DNA from 2 places in the Paraburkholderia sp. A1RI-2L genome. Region 2 is predicted to be linked to the other one. Evidence: riboswitches for the same ligand, from Rfam matches in the RefSeq annotation. Region 2 holds a riboswitch; the other holds the start of a gene.

Region 1 (8,145 bases), 1.5 Mb from region 2:
CGGCGAAACCTCGCTGTCCGCGCTCAAGCAGGTTCAGGCCGCGGCGCCCGTGTCCGACCAGACCCAGGTGCTCCCGCAGGTGCCTGGCATGCACATTCAGCGTGACGGCACGGAAAGCTGGCTCGTCATCGACAGCCGCACGCCCGACCAGGTCTGGCCGCAGGTGCGCCGCTTCTGGCAGGAGCAGGGCTTCCTGCTGGTGGTCGACCAGCGCGACAAGGGCGTGATGGAAACCGACTGGAACGAAACCCATCCGAAGATCAACGACGGCCTCATTCGCAACACGCTGTCGTGGGCCACGGGCAATTCGTACGTCACGGCCGAGCGCAACAAGTACCGCACGCGCCTCGAAACGTCGCCCACCGGCGGCACGTACATCTTCATCAGCCAGAAGGGCCTGAGCGAGCAGCTGACCGGCACCAACAACGAAACCACCCACTGGGTGCCGAAGCCCAACGATCCGGCGCTCGAAACGGAGTACCTCAAGCGGCTCATGGTGACGCTCGCGCGCGCCAAGCCCGGCGTGCCCGACGCGCAGATCTCCGCCGAGGCCGACGCGAAAGCGAATGCCAACGGCAAGACGCCGGCCAAGGGTGCCGACGCGGCCGCTGCCGCCGTCGCGGCGCAGAACGCTGCTGTCGCGGGGCAGAGTGCGCCGTCCGATGCGTCGGCGGCGAACGCCGCAGGGGGCCAGTACACGTCGACCGAACTCACGCTCTCCGAGCCGTACGACCGCGCATGGCTGCGCGTGGGCGTCGCGCTCGACCGCTCGAACTTCACGGTGGACGACCGCGACCGCACGAAGGGCATCTACTATCTGCGCTACGTGGATCCGCAGGATCTGAGCTCGGCGGAGCAGGGCTTCTGGAGCCAGCTCTTCCACGGCCACAAGGACAAGGTCGCGAAGCAGTACAAGCTCAATGTGCGCGCCGTGACCGAGAACCAGACCCGCGTGTCGGTCGTCGACGACAACGGGCAGGTCGACTCGTCGCGGCCGGCTCGCGAGATCATGAGCCTCGTGGTCGAGCAACTGCGTTAAGCATTCTCGAATGCAGGGGGCGTCGCCCATGCCGCCCCGGGACAATCAAAAAAACCGCCTGCGAATTCCTCGATTCGCAGGCGGTTTTTCCATTCATGCTGCACGCCGTCTTCAATGCGGAGGAATCATCCACGTGAACACGTTTTGCTGCAGCCACACGAGAATGCCGAGCAGCACCGTCAGGAGGATCGAGTGCTTGAAGGTTTTCGCGAACACATAGCCTTCCTGCCCTTTGAGGTCGGTGGTTGCCACGCCCGTCGCGATATTTTGCGGCGAGATCATCTTGCCCATGACGCCGCCCGACGAATTGGTCGCCGCCATGAGCACGGGGTCCAGATTGAGCTGGTGCGCGGCCACCACCTGAAGATTGCCGAATAGCGCGTTGCCCGAGGTGTCGCTGCCCGAGAGGAACACGGCCACCCAGCCGAGGAACGCCGAGACGAGCGGGAAGAACGCGCCCACCGAGGCCACGCCGAGACCCAGCGTATAAGTCAGGCCCGAGTAGTTCATCAAAAACGCCAGCCCGACGATGGTGGCAACGGTCAGGATGGCGATGCGCGTTTGTACCCAGGTGTCGACGATCGCGGCGCCGAAGTCGGCGAGCTTGAGCCGCACGACCAGCGCCGTGATGATGGCCGCAAGCAGGATCGCGGTGCCCGTGCCGAGCGGCTGGAAGTCCCAGATCGCGCCATACGGCGTCTTGTACAGCGTGATGTAGACGGCCTTGTCGAGAACCGGCCAGTGCACCTTGAGGTCGCCGATCGCGAACACCTTGGCGATCGTCCAGAGAATCACGACCACCGCCACGATGATCCATGGATACCATCCCTGCGTTCCCGAGACGTCGCCGCGCACTTCCTTGGCGCGGTCGACCTTGATCTCGAAGCGCGCGTCGGGCGCGGGTTTCCACACGCGCAGAAACAGGATCGTGAGGATCAGCGAGACGAGCGAGGAGAGCACATCGGTCAGGCTGTAGTTGATGTAGTTCGCCGTGACGAACTGCGTGAGCGCGAAGCTGCCGCCCGAGACCAGCAGCACCGGCCAGATGCGCAGCATGCCGCCCACGCCCGCGTAGATGGCGATTACATAGAACGGCAGCGCCACCGCGAAGAACGGCAACTGGCGGCCGACCATTTGCCCGAGCGCGTCGGCGGGCAGGTGGGTGACCGCGCCGAGCACCGTGATCGGCACGCCAAGCGCACCGAACGCCACCGGCGCCGTGTTGAAGATCAGCGTGAAGGTGAGTGCCTCGAGCGCCGGGAAGCCGAGCATGATCAATAGCGAACTGGTGATCGCGACGGGGGTGCCGAAACCCGAGATGCCTTCGAACAACGCGCCGAACGAGAAGCCCACCACCACGAGCACGATGCGCCGGTCGTTGGGCAGATTGTCGAGCAGCCACATGCGAAACGCCGAGAAGCGCCCCGAGCGCACCGCAATGTTGTAAAGCAGGATGGCCGTGACGACGATCCACATGACCGGCCACAGCGCGAAAACCACGCCGTTGAGCACCGAACTGATGGCGAGATTGACCGGGAACTGCCAGCCCGCGATCGCGACGACGAGGCCCACGACGAGGCCCGCGAGCGAAGCCTGCCACGCGGGCCGGCGCGCCCAGCCCAACAGGACGAGCACCACGGCGATCGGCAGCACCGCCACGATGAACGACAGGAAGAGCGAGTTGCCGATGGGAGTCAACAGCTGATGGAACATGACGTCTCCTTTATGCTGATTGGTATCGGCGCATCGATGCGTGCGGGCGCAAAGGTGTGCCGGGCGTGGCGTCGGCAGTGCGCGCGGCGCGCGGTAGACCCGCGCGCCGCCATGGGGAGCGGAATTCAGTAAGGCCGTGCTTCAGTACCCGATACCCAATAGCAGCATAGAAAATGGTTCGGGAGCGTCAAGGGAGGGAAAGTACGGTCGTGCGGCGCGCGTAACGCTGGGTGGCGCTGGCTGGCGCTTAGTGATGCCAGTGGCCGCCCCCACCGCTCCAGTAGCCAAAGCCAAAGGAGATGGCGGGCGCCCCCCATCCCCACGCGGGATAGGGGTAATACGGGGGGTAAGCCGGAAAAGCCGGATAAGAGGAATAGAGCGGCCAGGCCGGCACCGCGATAGCAACGGGCGGGGAGGGATAAAGCGGCCCGGGGTATTGTTCGGGGACGGCCGCGGGTGCGGGGTTGGCAGGCAGATTCGCTTGCGGATTGGTCTGCAAGACCGCGTTTTCATGCTGCGTGCTCGAGGCGGGCACGGTGCCGTAGTAGTACGGCGAATAGCCGTATGGGTAATAGTAGTAGCAGCCGGAAAGCGCGAGCAGGACGGCCGTTGCAGCGAGCATCGAGCTCCGCCTGAGCGCGCCGCGCGCCCACGGGCGCTCCAACGAGGATTGGCGCATCGAGGCGCTCCAACGAGGATTGGCGCATCGAGGCGCTGCAAGGCGAGGCAAGGGCGGCTAAGGGGCGATTCATGGCGGACTCCTTACTCGGCCGGCAGTAAGTGCGTTGGGCACCCGGAACCTGATCGATCGAGCTTACGCTCCTCGCCGCCACCCTGTGTTGCACTTGAATCACCGCATCTTTCGCGTGCTTGCATGACTGCATGCCCAAACACACGCATGCATAGTCGCGGCCAAATGCAAACGCGGCGCATGCTCTTGCGAGACATGCGCCGCGTATCCTCTCTGAAGCCGGCATGTGCAACCCGGATTGCCGGCTAATTGCCTGTTGTTATGTCGTGAGTTTTTCGCTGTGTCAGGCAGGGCAGACGTGGCCCTTACTTGCCCACCTGATTGCCGATGATGCCGCCTACCGCAGCACCGCCGATCGTGGAGAGCGCACTGCCGCCAATGGCCGCGCCCGCGACGCCGCCGACACCCGCGCCGATTGCGGTGTCGCGGTCGCGCCTCGACATGTTGTCGCAAGCCGAGAGGCTGCCGACTACGGCAACGAGCGTTGTCACAGTGAGGAGAGTGCGTGCGCGTGCAAGTGTTTTCATTTTTCGACTCCGGTTGTATCGGGCGAGGCGCACCAGGCGGTTTAGTGCCTGATGCGCTTCCAATGCATTTATCGTAGAAGCGCCTCCCGTATCCGGGTGTATGCGCTTGTCAACGAGTTGTCGGAATCGTTAGAAATTGTTTCGCGGCGCGCAGCACACCGTCTTGCGTGCCTTACTGGCGCTGATAAATCTCCGCGCCTTGCTTGATGAACTCGACGGCCTTCACTTCCATGCCCTTTTTCAGGGCCTCGTCGTCGGTCATGCCCTGTTTTGCCGCGAAGTCGCGCACGTCCTGGGTGATCTTCATCGAGCAGAAGTGCGGGCCGCACATCGAGCAGAAGTGCGCGACCTTCGCGGAATCCTTCGGCAGCGTTTCGTCGTGGAACTCGCGTGCCTTGTCCGGATCGAGGCCGATGTTGAACTGGTCTTCCCAGCGGAACTCGAAACGCGCCTTCGACAGCGCGTTGTCGCGCACTTGCGCACCCGGATGACCCTTCGCGAGATCGGCCGCGTGCGCCGCAAGCTTGTACGTGATGATGCCTTCCTTCACGTCGTCCTTGTTCGGCAAGCCGAGGTGTTCCTTCGGCGTGACGTAGCAGAGCATCGCCGTGCCGAACCAGCCGATCATCGCGGCGCCAATGCCCGAGGTGATGTGGTCGTAGCCCGGCGCGATGTCGGTGGTGAGCGGCCCGAGCGTGTAGAACGGCGCTTCCTTGCACCAGTCGAGCTGCAGATCCATGTTCTCCTTGATGAGCTGCATCGGCACGTGGCCGGGACCTTCGATCATCACCTGCACGTCGTGCTTCCACGCGATCTGCGTGAGCTCGCCGAGTGTCTTGAGCTCGCCGAGCTGCGCTTCGTCGTTGGCGTCGTAGATCGAGCCGGGACGCAGGCCATCGCCGAGCGAGAAGCTCACGTCATAGGCCTTCATGATTTCGCAGATCTCTTCGAAATGCTCATAAATGAAGGATTCCTTGTGATGCGCGAGGCACCACTTGGCCATGATCGAACCGCCGCGCGAAACAATGCCCGTCATGCGGTTGGCGGTGAGCGGCACGTACTGCAGGCGCACGCCCGCGTGAATCGTGAAGTAGTCGACGCCCTGTTCGGCCTGCTCGATCAGCGTGTCGCGGAACATTTCCCACGTGAGGTCCTCGGCCTTGCCGTTGACCTTCTCGAGCGCCTGATAGATCGGCACGGTGCCGATCGGCACCGGCGAGTTGCGGATGATCCACTCGCGTGTTTCGTGAATGTGCTTGCCGGTCGAGAGATCCATGACCGTGTCGCCGCCCCAGCGGATCGCCCACGTCATCTTGTCCACTTCCTCGCCGATCGACGACGTGACCGCCGAATTGCCGATGTTCGCGTTGATCTTCACGAGGAAGTTACGGCCGATGATCATCGGCTCGCTTTCCGGGTGATTGATGTTCGCAGGGATGATTGCGCGGCCGCGCGCGATTTCCTCGCGCACGAATTCGGGCGTGATTTCCTGCAGGGCGTTGGCGCCGAAGGCTGCCGCGCCGAATGCCTGGCCCGGGTGCTGGCGGCCCATCATCGCGGCCAGCTTCGCGCCGTTCGGGCCGCTCGTCTTGAGGCTTTCCAGATACTCGGCGCGGCGCTGGTTTTCGCGGATGGCGATGAATTCCATCTCGGGTGTGATGATGCCCTGGCGCGCATAGTGCATCTGCGTGACGTTCTTGCCGGCCTTCGCGCGGCGCGGCGTGCGGTGCAGGCCCGGGAAGCGCAGTTCGGCCGTGGCCGAATCGGCGGCGCGCTCGCGGCCGTATTCGGAGGAGAGGCCGGGCAACGCTTCGGTGTCTCCGCGCTTTTCGATCCAGCCTTGACGCAGTGCGGGCAGGCCCGCGCGGATGTCGATCTTCGCTTCGGGGTCGGTGTACGGGCCCGAAGTGTCATAGACGTAGATCGGCGGATTCTTTTCGCCGCCAAAGCCCGTGGGCGTGTCCGATTGCGTGATTTCGCGCATCGGCACGCGAATGTCGGGCTGCGAGCCGGTTACGTAAATCTTGCGGGAATTGGGCAGCGGCGCGATTGCAGCTTCGTCGACGTGCGCGTTAGCGGAAACGAATTTCGGGTTGGCGTTCATGCCTCTCTCCATGCAAAGCTATGTGGGAACAGCGGCTTAGCAGGAGATGAGACGGAACGTGGACGGACTTCGCTGTGATGAGGTGAGGCGTTTGCGTTGCGAAGTCCGGACGCTTCCCTGCGCTGGCATTATCCAGATCAGGTTCAAAGGGTATTTCTCACCCACGCAATACGCGGCTTGAACATTCGTGTGAACGATTCGAAGCGGCGCATGACGCAGGACCCCCGCGTAAGCAGGCCAAACGATACACCGTGCTGCGACGATCTGGCAAGTGCTTCGGCATGTGAAATGTGCCAGGCCAAGCGCGGGCGCGCGTTGCTTACAGCGTGAAATCGTCTGCGGCTTCGGGCTGAAACAGGATGCGGTCGATCTTGAACGTCTCGACGGCACCGCTCGGCGGCGTGAAGCGCACGGACTCGCCGCGCTTCGCGCCCAGCAGCGCGAGGCCCGCGGGCGAAAAAACGTTCAGGCGTCCGGCGTCGAGGTTGGCGCTCACCGGGTAGACCACGGTAAACGTGACTTCCTCGCCCGTGCGTTCGTTCACGAGCGTGACCTGCGAGTTCATGGTGACGACATTGGCGGCGACCTTGCGCGAGTCGACGATCTCCGCGCGCTCGAGCAGGTCGTCGAGCATGGGTTGGCGTGCGGCGGCCGCACCGGGCTCGGCGGCGCATTTTTCGAGGCGAGCGAGATCGAGCTCGGTCAGATAGCGGATTTTCTTCGACATGGTGGTTCTCCTTACGATCCGGGATTGAAAAAAGTGAGGGATCGGCCCGGAGCCCGACCGAACGGCTCCGGAAAGCGGAGGGTGGTTCAGTATGGACGCCGGGCGGCGGCGAGCGGGGCCTGGGAGCCGGGGACGTGTCGTCGGGCGGCGGACCGCGCATCCAGAAGCGTTCCCGCGCGCGCAGACGCGCCGCGCTGGGTGCGCGGCGGCAACGGTGCGGCGAGATGCACGGCAAGATGCGTGAACGACGGAGGCATAGGGGACGACAGAGTTAACTGAAAGTTTTTTGAAAGCAGAGGGCATGTTAACACGGTCTTGTTATTCATGGACGACCTGCGTCGGCAACGCGTCCCGGGCGAAGCGTGCGGTGTCGGCGAGGGGATGGCGACGTCTTGCCGCAGAGCGACGCTATGGCCGTCGCGGCGGGCGTTCGACCACGGCGTTTCAGTCGGGTTTGCGCGCAAGTTGTACGCCTTGCGCATAAAGGCGTGCTCGCTTCGTCCGCAACCAGGTGCCTTGTTGCATAATGCGTGACGCCCGATTCGGGCTCTTCGTGTCCTTAGTGGCTCCATTGCGGCGCATCGAGGCACATCTCGCACTTTCTTTTCGCTGCTTCGATCATGCCGTTGCGCTTCATTCGTCCCGTCCCACGACCGGCGGGGTGTCCGCGGTCAGCCCCCAGTCTCTCCGCGGTGCAATGACCATGCTTCCCCGTTTGCCTTCTCGCTGGAGCGGCGGCTCACTTACCCAAGGGTTGCTACAGGCGTTGATACAGACCGGAGCGCAATGCTGGCGTCTCGCGCGCAGCGTGCGCTTGCCGCAGTCGCGCGGCGGTCGTGTGGCCCTATCGCTCGCGGTTGTCTACTTCGTTTGGGGCTCGACCTATCTCGGCGTGCACGTGGCGCTCGGCTCTTTTCCGCCGCTGCTGCTTTCGGGCCTGCGCAATCTGTTCGCGGGCATCGGGCTCTTTGTGTTCGCCGTGCGCCGGCGTCCTCCCATGCCGACGCTTGCGCAGGTGCGCAATGCAGGCGTGGTCGGCACGATGCTGGTGGGCCTGTCGAGCGGCATGCTGGCCTATGGCATGCGCACGGTCGGCACGGGCACCGCGGCCGTGATGGTCGCGACCGTGCCGCTGTTCGCCACGCTCATTGCCGCGGCAGCCGGGCGGCGCGTCGTGAAGGGCGAATGGGCGGCAGTGGCGCTGGGTCTTGTTGGCATCGCGATTCTCAGCCACGACGGCGGGGCGAGCAGCACGGCGGGCGGTAGCCTTGCGATTCTCGGCGG
Region 2 (8,145 bases):
GCCGCTCGTGTTGAATACCGACAGATGGCGCACGGTTTTCAGATAGGTGGGAAGCCAGGTGGTGATCGCGTAGTAGCCGCCCAGCATGCCGGTGCACAGTGCGCTGCCGAGCAGCGTCGTGGCGAGGTGCGCGGGCGCGAAGATCTGCAGGAAATGGCCGTGCGTTTCGCCGCGCTCGCGTGCGCGGCGCGTTTGCAGGAACACTTCGGGTTCGCTCACGTTGCGGCGCACGTAGAAAATCCACAGTGCGGGCACGATGCCGATCCAGAAGCACGCGCGCCATGCGTACTGCTCGGGCAGCAGCGCGAAGAACGCCCAGTAGAGAATGGCGGCGGCGCCCCAGCCGAACGACCAACTGCTCTGCACGGTGCCCACCGCTTTCGCACGGTGTTGCGGCGAGCGGATCGTCTCGGCCATCATGATCGTCACGACCGACCATTCGCCGCCGAAGCCGATGCCCTGCAGCGTGCGCGTGGCGAGCAGTGGCCAGAACGAATGCGTGAAACCGGACAGAAATGTAAAGAGCGCGAAGGTGGCGATGGTCCACTGGAGCACGCGCACGCGGCCGTAGCGGTCGGCGAGGATGCCCGCGAGCCAGCCGCCGAGCGCCGAGGAGATCAGCGAGCTCGTCGCGATCATGCCGGCCTCGCTCTTGGTCATGCCCCAGGCGGCGATGAGCGTCGGGATCAGGAACGAGTAGATCATGAAGTCGAACGCGTCGACCGCATAGCCGCCGAAGCCGGCGTAGAGCGTGCGCCGCTCGCGCTCGTTCAACTCCCTGAATCACTGGAAAGATCCCATTGTGCCGTCCCCATATTTGTTGTGCGCGCAACGACCCATGAAGCCGTGAAGCGGTGAGCCGCGCATGCGGTGTCCGGCGGGGCGGGCATCGCAGCAGGCGCTCGAACGGCGCTATTTTACGGTGCGAAAGGCATTCGCGGCCAGGGGAGTTGAAAGTCGGGGCGGGCGGTGGGGCAGGTGATGCCTGCCTGGGCGCCTCGTCGGGGGGCTTCGGGGCGGCGTGCGAAGCCCGTTGCGCCGGGCCTCAGCCCAGCGTCAGGCCGCCGTCGACGTGGATCGTCTGGCCGGTGATATGGCGTGCGGCGTCGGACCGCAAAAAGGCAATGAGCTCGGCGATGTCGGCGGGTTCGGCCACGCGGCCAAGCGGCGTGGCCTTGGCGGCGTGCGCCCAGGCCGGCGCGTTTTCGGGCGACGGGCCCGCGTCCTTGCGGGTGTAGCCGGGCGCCACGCAGTTCACGGTCACGCCGTGTGGCGCGAGTTCGGCGGCGGCGCGCGCGTGCAGCATTAGCGCGACGCCGGGCGCGGCCAGGCGCCGCGCGAGTGCTGCGCCAATGCCGGAGCCTGCGCCCGTGATCAGGACGACGCGCGTGTTGGTATCGCCGCTCACGCCGCGACCCGCTCCTCTGGCGTGCGCTCGATCTCGAGCGTCTCGGGATGGTATGCCGCGAGCGACTCGCGGTGCGCCACGCTCACGATCGCCGATTTCGGCAGTCGTTCCATGAAGAGCTTGTAGAGACGGCTTTCGTTGTCGGGGTCGAGCGCGCTCGTTGCTTCGTCGAGGAACAGATAGTCGGGCTTGTGCAGCAGCACGCGCGCGCCCGCAAGCCGCTGCTGCTCGCCCGGCGAGAGCACGCGGGTCCAGTGCGCGGACTCGTGCAGGCGATCCACGTAGTCTTCGAGACGGCATGCGCGCAGCGCTTCGCGACAGTCTTCGTCGCTGTAGTCGTCGGCGGGCGAGGGGTAGGTGAGTGCAGCCTTGAGCGTACCGATCGGCAGATAGCTCTGCTGCGGGATGAACATCATGCGCGCGTCGACGGGCGCGTCGATCGAGCCCTCGCCGAACGGCCAGAGGCCCGCGAGTGCGCGGATCAGCGTGCTCTTGCCCGCGCCCGAGGGGCCGCGCACGAGCCAGCGCGAGCCGGGCTTGATGGCGATGTCGCGCACCTCGGAGAGCGGCGTGCCGTTGGGCAGCGCGAGCTTGAGATGCGTGGTCGAGAGGGCGTTGTTGTCGACGTAATGCAGATTGATGCCGCCGTGCTCGGTGGCGGGTGAGACACTTTCCTTCAGGCGCGGCGAGTGCACCACGCGCACGAATTCGCGCAGACGGTTCACGGTGGCGCGCCATTCGACGAGGGTGGAGTAACTGTTGATGAACCACGAGAACGAGTCGCTCACGGTGCCGAATGCACTCGAAATCTGCATCAGCACGCCGAAGGTGAAGGCGCCCGCGAAGTAGCGCGGCGAGGCCACGACGATCGGAAAGATGATGGCGATCTGGCCATAAAAGCTCAGCACGAAGGTGAGGCGCTTCGTGTACTTCATCACGCGCCACCAGTTGTCGCGGATGTGGTGGAACAGGCCCTGCGCGTTGCTGCGCTCGGTGTCCATGCCGTCGTAGAGCGCGATCTGCTCGGCGTTTTCGCGCAGGCGAATCAGGCCGAAGCGGAAGTCCGCCTCCACTTTCTGCTGCTGGTAATTGATCGACACGAGCGGATGGCCGACCTTCTGGATCACGAGCGAACCGAACACTGCGTAGAGCGCGGCGGCCCACACCATATAACCCGGAATCGTAATGGGCGTGCCGCCCACCGCGAACGCGAGCGCGCCCGCGAGCGACCAAAGGATCATGATGAAGGAGACCAGCGTGACGACCGTGGAGAGCAGATCGAGCGTGAGCGAGAGCGTGGTGGTGGCGAACGACTGGAGGTCGTCGCTGATCCGCTGGTCGGGGTTGTCGGCGAGGCGGTCGCGCTCGATGCGGTAGAACGCGCCCTGGCCGAGCCATTCGTTCAGGAAGCGCGTGGTGAGCCACTGGCGCCAGCGAAACCCGAGCATCTGGCGCAGATACCGCCCGTACACCGCGAGGATGATGAACCCGAACGCCAGCGCGGTGAAGATCATCAGCAGATGCGGAAACTGTTTGGCATCCTTGTTTTGCAGCGCGTTGTAGAAGTCGCGGTTCCAGTCGTTGAGCTGCACGTTGATCCACACGACGGTGAGATTCATCGCGATGATCGCCACCAGCAGGCCCCAGGCGACCCAGCGTTCCTCGGACACCCAGTAGGGCTTGATCAGACTCCAGGCCGTGATCTTGTGGTGCTCGTTCTGATCCGGCGTGGCGCGGGGAGTGAGGTTGGTCATGTGCGTCCTGATGTTGTGCCGGCCCGCGGCCGGAATAGACGATACCCGCCGCACGCAGCGCCGGGGCGCAGCGATTGTGTCCCGAAGCGCTTAAGCAAGACTTAATCGCCTGCGCGCGGCGTCCGGGCGACTGGGGTGCGACATTGTCTCACCGCCCGTGCGAGCTGGGCGATTCACCGCGGTTTGGGCATTGTGCCAGAGCGGAAACGGCCGGCCGTCCCGTGGTGGTTTGCGGCGTGCGCGGCTTTTGTGGTCTAATGACCGCTGACGAAACAGGGGTGCTTCACTGGTATACCGCAGTGAGGCTGAGAGAGACCCTTCGCACCCGATCCGGGTAATACCGGCGCGGGAAGTTTCCGGAAAGTCTTGCTGGCGCCATGATTGATGAGTTCGACCGGTCGGTTCGATTCGGCCGGGTTCATTCAGGCGTCCAGATTCCCGCCGGGCAGCACGTGCCGCGCATGTCGGGTTTTGCGCTTCACGTCGTTTGCACGGCCGGCCTTGCCAGCCGGTTTCGTCCTTGGGTACGCATGCTTGTTTGCCGTACGGAAAGGATACGATGACCGCCTCTTCTACACCTTATTCTGATCATTCCCCGGTTTTTGCCGGTGCTTGCGCGTCTGCGTTCGCCATGCCCGATTTCGCCGTGCTCGGCGGCGGGCTATGCGGACGTCTCGTGGCATGGCGTCTTGCGGGCGCGGGGCATCGCGTGGCGCTCTATGAGCGCGGCGGGCCCGAGGGCGGCGAGTCGGCCGCCTGGATCGCGGCGGCGATGCTCGCGCCGCTGGCCGAGGCCGCCGTCGCCGAACTGTTGATCATCGAGTTGGGCGTGGCCTCGCTCGAGACCTGGCCGCGCATTCTCGCCGAGTTGCCCGAGCCGGTGTTTTTCCAGCGCAACGGCACGCTCGTGGTCTGGCACCACGCCGATCGCACCGAGGCGCCGCTGTTCGAGCGCCGCGTGCGCGCGAACGCGCCGCGTGCGCTGGCCGACGCCAATTTCACGACGCTGGCGGGCGCGCAGATCGACGCCGCGGAACCGGCGCTCGCCGGGCGCTTCGCGCGCGGCTGGCTGCTGGGCGGCGAAGGCCAGCTCGACAACCGCCAGGCGCTGGCGGCGCTGGCAGCGGGTCTCGCGCAGCGCGGCGTGCAAACGCACTGGCATACGAGCGTGGATGACGCGAACCTGCCGCGCGCGCGCGTGACGATCGATTGCCGGGGCCTCGGCGCCAAGCCCGCGCTGCCGGCGCTGCGCGGCATTCGCGGTGAAGTGGCGCGCGTGCATGCGCCGGGCATCGGCCTCCGGCGGCCCGTGCGGCTGCTGCATCCGCGCTATCCGCTCTATATCGCACCGAAGCAGGACGATGTCTATGTGATCGGCGCGACCGAGATCGAGGGCGAGGACCGCTCGCCCGTGAGCGTGCGCTCGGCGCTCGAATTGCTGAGCGCGGCGTTCGCCGTGCATCCGGCATTTGGCGAAGCGCGCATTCTCGAATTGAATTCGCAGTGCCGTCCGACGTTGCCCGATCATCGTCCTGCGCTCATCTGGGACGGTGGCCGGGGTGACGACCGAGGGGGCGGCAGCACGCTGCGCGTGAACGGTCTCTATCGCCACGGCTTCATGATCGCGCCCGCCGTGGCCGACGAAGCGGTGCGCGTGGCCGAGGCGCTGCTGGCGGGCCAGCTCGCCGATGCCGACGCCTTCGAGTCGCTGCGTCGCGAGTCGCGCTGGGCGTCGATGCTGCACGCGCCGCAGGGTGCCCACGAGCCCGCTTGAACCGTGGCGGCTCGAGCGCGCTCGGAAGCCGATCGCAAGCGAAAGCCGCGAGCGCGACACCACAAACAGGAGACGAGGCGCACGGTTCGCGCCTTGCCGGAAACAACGTAGTCAGACGAATTGCCATGGATATTCAGATCAACCAGAAGCCGCTCACGCTGCCCGAAGGCGCGACCGTCGCCGATGCGCTCGCCGCATTCGGCGCGCGTCCGCCGTTTGCCGTCGCCGTGAACGGCGATTTCGTCACGCGCACCCAGCACGGTGCGCGCACGCTTTCGGCGGGCGACCGCCTCGACGTCGTCAGCCCGGTGGCTGGCGGCTGATCGCACACGCGATCCCGCCGCTTTGCTCGCTTTGCGCGCGCCGCCCGTCCGCCGCTACCTGCCCAGGATTCAAGCCATGACCCATCATCAGACCGCCGATGCACTTACGCTGTACGGCGAAACCTTCGCGAGCCGCGTGCTGCTCGGCACCTCGCGCTATCCGTCGCTGCAAGCGCTCTCCGATTCGATGGAGGCCGCGCGCCCCGGCATGATCACCGTCGCGCTGCGGCGCCAGATGAATGACGGCACGGCGGAAGCCGGTTTCTTCGATCTGCTCAAGCGCCACGGCGTGCCGTTCCTGCCGAACACGGCGGGCTGCCTCACGGTCAACGAGGCGATCACTACTGCGCACATGGCGCGCGAAGTCTTCGAGACCGACTGGATCAAGCTCGAGCTGATCGGCGACGACTACACGCTCCAGCCGGACCCGGTGGGCCTGATCGAAGCCGCCGCGCGCCTCGTGAAGGACGGCTTCAAGGTGCTGCCGTACTGCACCGAAGACCTCGTGATCGGCAGGCGCCTCCTCGATGCGGGCTGCGAGGCGTTGATGCCGTGGGGTGCGCCCATCGGCACGGGCAAGGGCGTGATCAATCCGTACGGCCTGCGCGTGCTGCGCGAGCGGCTGCCCGACGTGCCGCTGATCGTCGATGCGGGTCTCGGCCTGCCGTCGCATGCGGCGCAAGTGATGGAGTGGGGCTTCGACGGCGTGCTGTTGAACACGGCCGTGGCGCAGGCCACGCACCCCGAGGCGATGGCGCGCGCATTCGCGCTGGGCGTCGAGGCGGGCCGCACCGCGTTCCTCGCCGGACCGATGGCCGAGCGCGAGGCGGCCGTGGCGAGCACGCCCGTGGTCGGCATGCCGTTCTGGCATCAGGATGGAGGCCAGCAATGACCCAAACGCTGCGAATCAAGGATCGCGAGCTGTTCTGGCCGCCCGCGGACGAACTCACCGAAACGGCGGAGCGCATTCGCGCCCGCCTCGGCGACTGGCAGCCCACGCACGCGCCGTGGCGCCTGTGCCTGACGCCGCCCGACACGCCCAATGGCGGCGACCTGATCGTCGTGACCGACGCCGCGCCGCATCTCGCGAACATCGCGCGCTGGATGACCGATGGCGCGGGCGTGATCGAGGCGGCCGGCACGCCCTCGGCGGGCCGCGCCACGCTGCATCTGGGCGGCGAGCGCTACGCGCTCGAAGGCACCCTCGCGGAGGACTGGATCCCGGCGCTGGCGGCGTTTCTCGACTGCGGCTTCGATCCGCACGATGCGCTCGTGCTGGCGCTCGCCTGGCGCGACGGCGACGAGCAGCAGGACGACGCATGGCCGATCGACATCGCCCGTTTTCCGCGCGTGCTCGGCCTGCCCGATGCGCCCGCGCAGCCGTTCGCGCCGTGCCCCGCGAAGCTCGGCCTCTATCCCGTGCTGCCGACCGCCGACTGGGTCGAGCGCGTGCTCGATTACGGCGTGAAGACCGTGCAGCTGCGCAGCAAGCAGCCGAAGTCGCCGGAACTCACGCACGAGATCGAGCGCTGCGTCGCGGCGGGCCGCAAGCATGACGCGCAGCTCTTCATCAACGACCACTGGCAGGCGGCGATGGCCGCGGGCGCCTACGGCGTGCATCTGGGCCAGGAAGATCTGCGCGAGGCGGATCTGAACGCGCTTGCCGCATCGGGCATCCGCCTCGGTCTGTCGACGCACGGCTATTTCGAGATGCTCACCGCGCTGCATTTCCGGCCGAGCTACATCGCGTGCGGCGCCGTGTTCGCCACCACGACCAAGACCATGCCGACCGCGCCGCAAGGGCTCGCGCGTCTGGCGCGCTACGTGCAGCTGCTCGACGGCGTGGTGCCGATGGTCGCCATCGGCGGCATCGACTTTGCCGCGCTGCCCGCGGTACTCGCAACCGGCGCGCCCAGCGCGGCGGTCGTGCGCGCCGTCACCGAGGCCGCCGACCCGGCTGCCGCGGTTGCTGCGTTGCGCAACGCGTTTACGCAATAATTAGCCCGCTTCGCCACTGGCCGCACGCCGGATTCGTTCCGGGCCGGCCGGCGCGCAAGCGCTAGCCGTGGCGTCCTCGGGGATGCCCGACTTGCATCAAGGGGCTTGGGCGTGCCACGGCAGCATTCGTACGATGGCCCTATAATCCCGCCTTCGTATAAATGGACTGCCTGCTACGTGCCCTCGAACTCTGAGACCCTTCTGGAGCTGCGCGACGTCGACTTCGGCTACGGCGACCGGCTCGTCCTGTCCGGCCTGAACATGCGCTTTCGGCGCGGTCAGGTGGTTGCGGTCATGGGCGGCTCGGGCGGCGGCAAGACCACGGTGCTGCGGCTGATCGGCGGGCTCGTGCGCGCCCAGCGCGGGCAGGTGCTGTTTCAGGGTCAGGACATCGGCGCCCAATCACGTGACAGCCTTTACGCGCTGCGCCGGAAAATGGGCATGTTGTTCCAGTTCGGCGCGCTCTTCACCGACATGTCGGTGTTCGAAAACGTTGCGTTTGCGCTGCGCGAACACACCGATCTCCCCGAAGAGCTGATCCGCGACCTCGTGCTCATGAAGCTCAACGCGGTGGGCCTGCGCGGTGCGCGCGACCTCGCGCCTTCGGAGATTTCGGGCGGCATGGCGCGGCGCGTGGCGCTGGCGCGCGCAATCGCGCTCGACCCTGAGCTCATGATGTACGACGAGCCGTTTGCCGGTCTCGACCCCATTTCACTCGGCATCACCGCGAACCTGATCCGTACCTTGAACGACGCGCTCGGCGCCACGTCGATCCTCGTCACGCATGACGTGCCCGAATCATTCGCGATTGCCGATTACGTCTATTTCCTCGCGAACGGCCACGTCCAGGCGGAGGGCACGCCCGCCGAGCTACGCGCCTCGACCGAC

The links. Region 2 has a riboswitch for thiamine pyrophosphate ahead of PWP93_RS14400 (FAD-dependent oxidoreductase). Riboswitches for the same ligand answer to the same signal wherever they lie in the genome.
Region 1: another riboswitch for thiamine pyrophosphate. It lies ahead of thiC (phosphomethylpyrimidine synthase ThiC); the one in region 2 lies ahead of PWP93_RS14400 (FAD-dependent oxidoreductase).

The regions. Positions count from the first base shown of each region.
Region 1 covers NZ_JARBTA010000001.1:1,591,274-1,599,418, reverse strand. Annotated here, with positions in the region: gene bamC (outer membrane protein assembly factor BamC) at 1-1,039, shown strand, start outside; gene PWP93_RS07425 (L-lactate permease) at 1,151-2,752, opposite strand; gene PWP93_RS07420 (hypothetical protein) at 3,000-3,374, opposite strand; gene PWP93_RS07415 (glycine zipper 2TM domain-containing protein) at 3,809-4,030, opposite strand; gene thiC (phosphomethylpyrimidine synthase ThiC) at 4,203-6,134, opposite strand; TPP riboswitch at 6,231-6,370, opposite strand; gene PWP93_RS07405 (GreA/GreB family elongation factor) at 6,454-6,861, opposite strand; gene PWP93_RS07400 (EamA family transporter) at 7,559-8,145, shown strand, end outside.
Region 2 covers NZ_JARBTA010000001.1:3,137,293-3,145,437, forward strand. Annotated here, with positions in the region: gene PWP93_RS14385 (MFS transporter) at 1-774, opposite strand, end outside; partial or broken gene PWP93_RS14390 (SDR family oxidoreductase) at 1,046-1,297, opposite strand; gene PWP93_RS14395 (ABC transporter ATP-binding protein/permease) at 1,405-3,162, opposite strand; TPP riboswitch at 3,427-3,531, shown strand; gene PWP93_RS14400 (FAD-dependent oxidoreductase) at 3,794-4,936, shown strand; gene thiS (sulfur carrier protein ThiS) at 5,062-5,259, shown strand; gene PWP93_RS14410 (thiazole synthase) at 5,336-6,151, shown strand; gene thiE (thiamine phosphate synthase) at 6,148-7,257, shown strand; gene PWP93_RS14420 (ABC transporter ATP-binding protein) at 7,435-8,145, shown strand, end outside.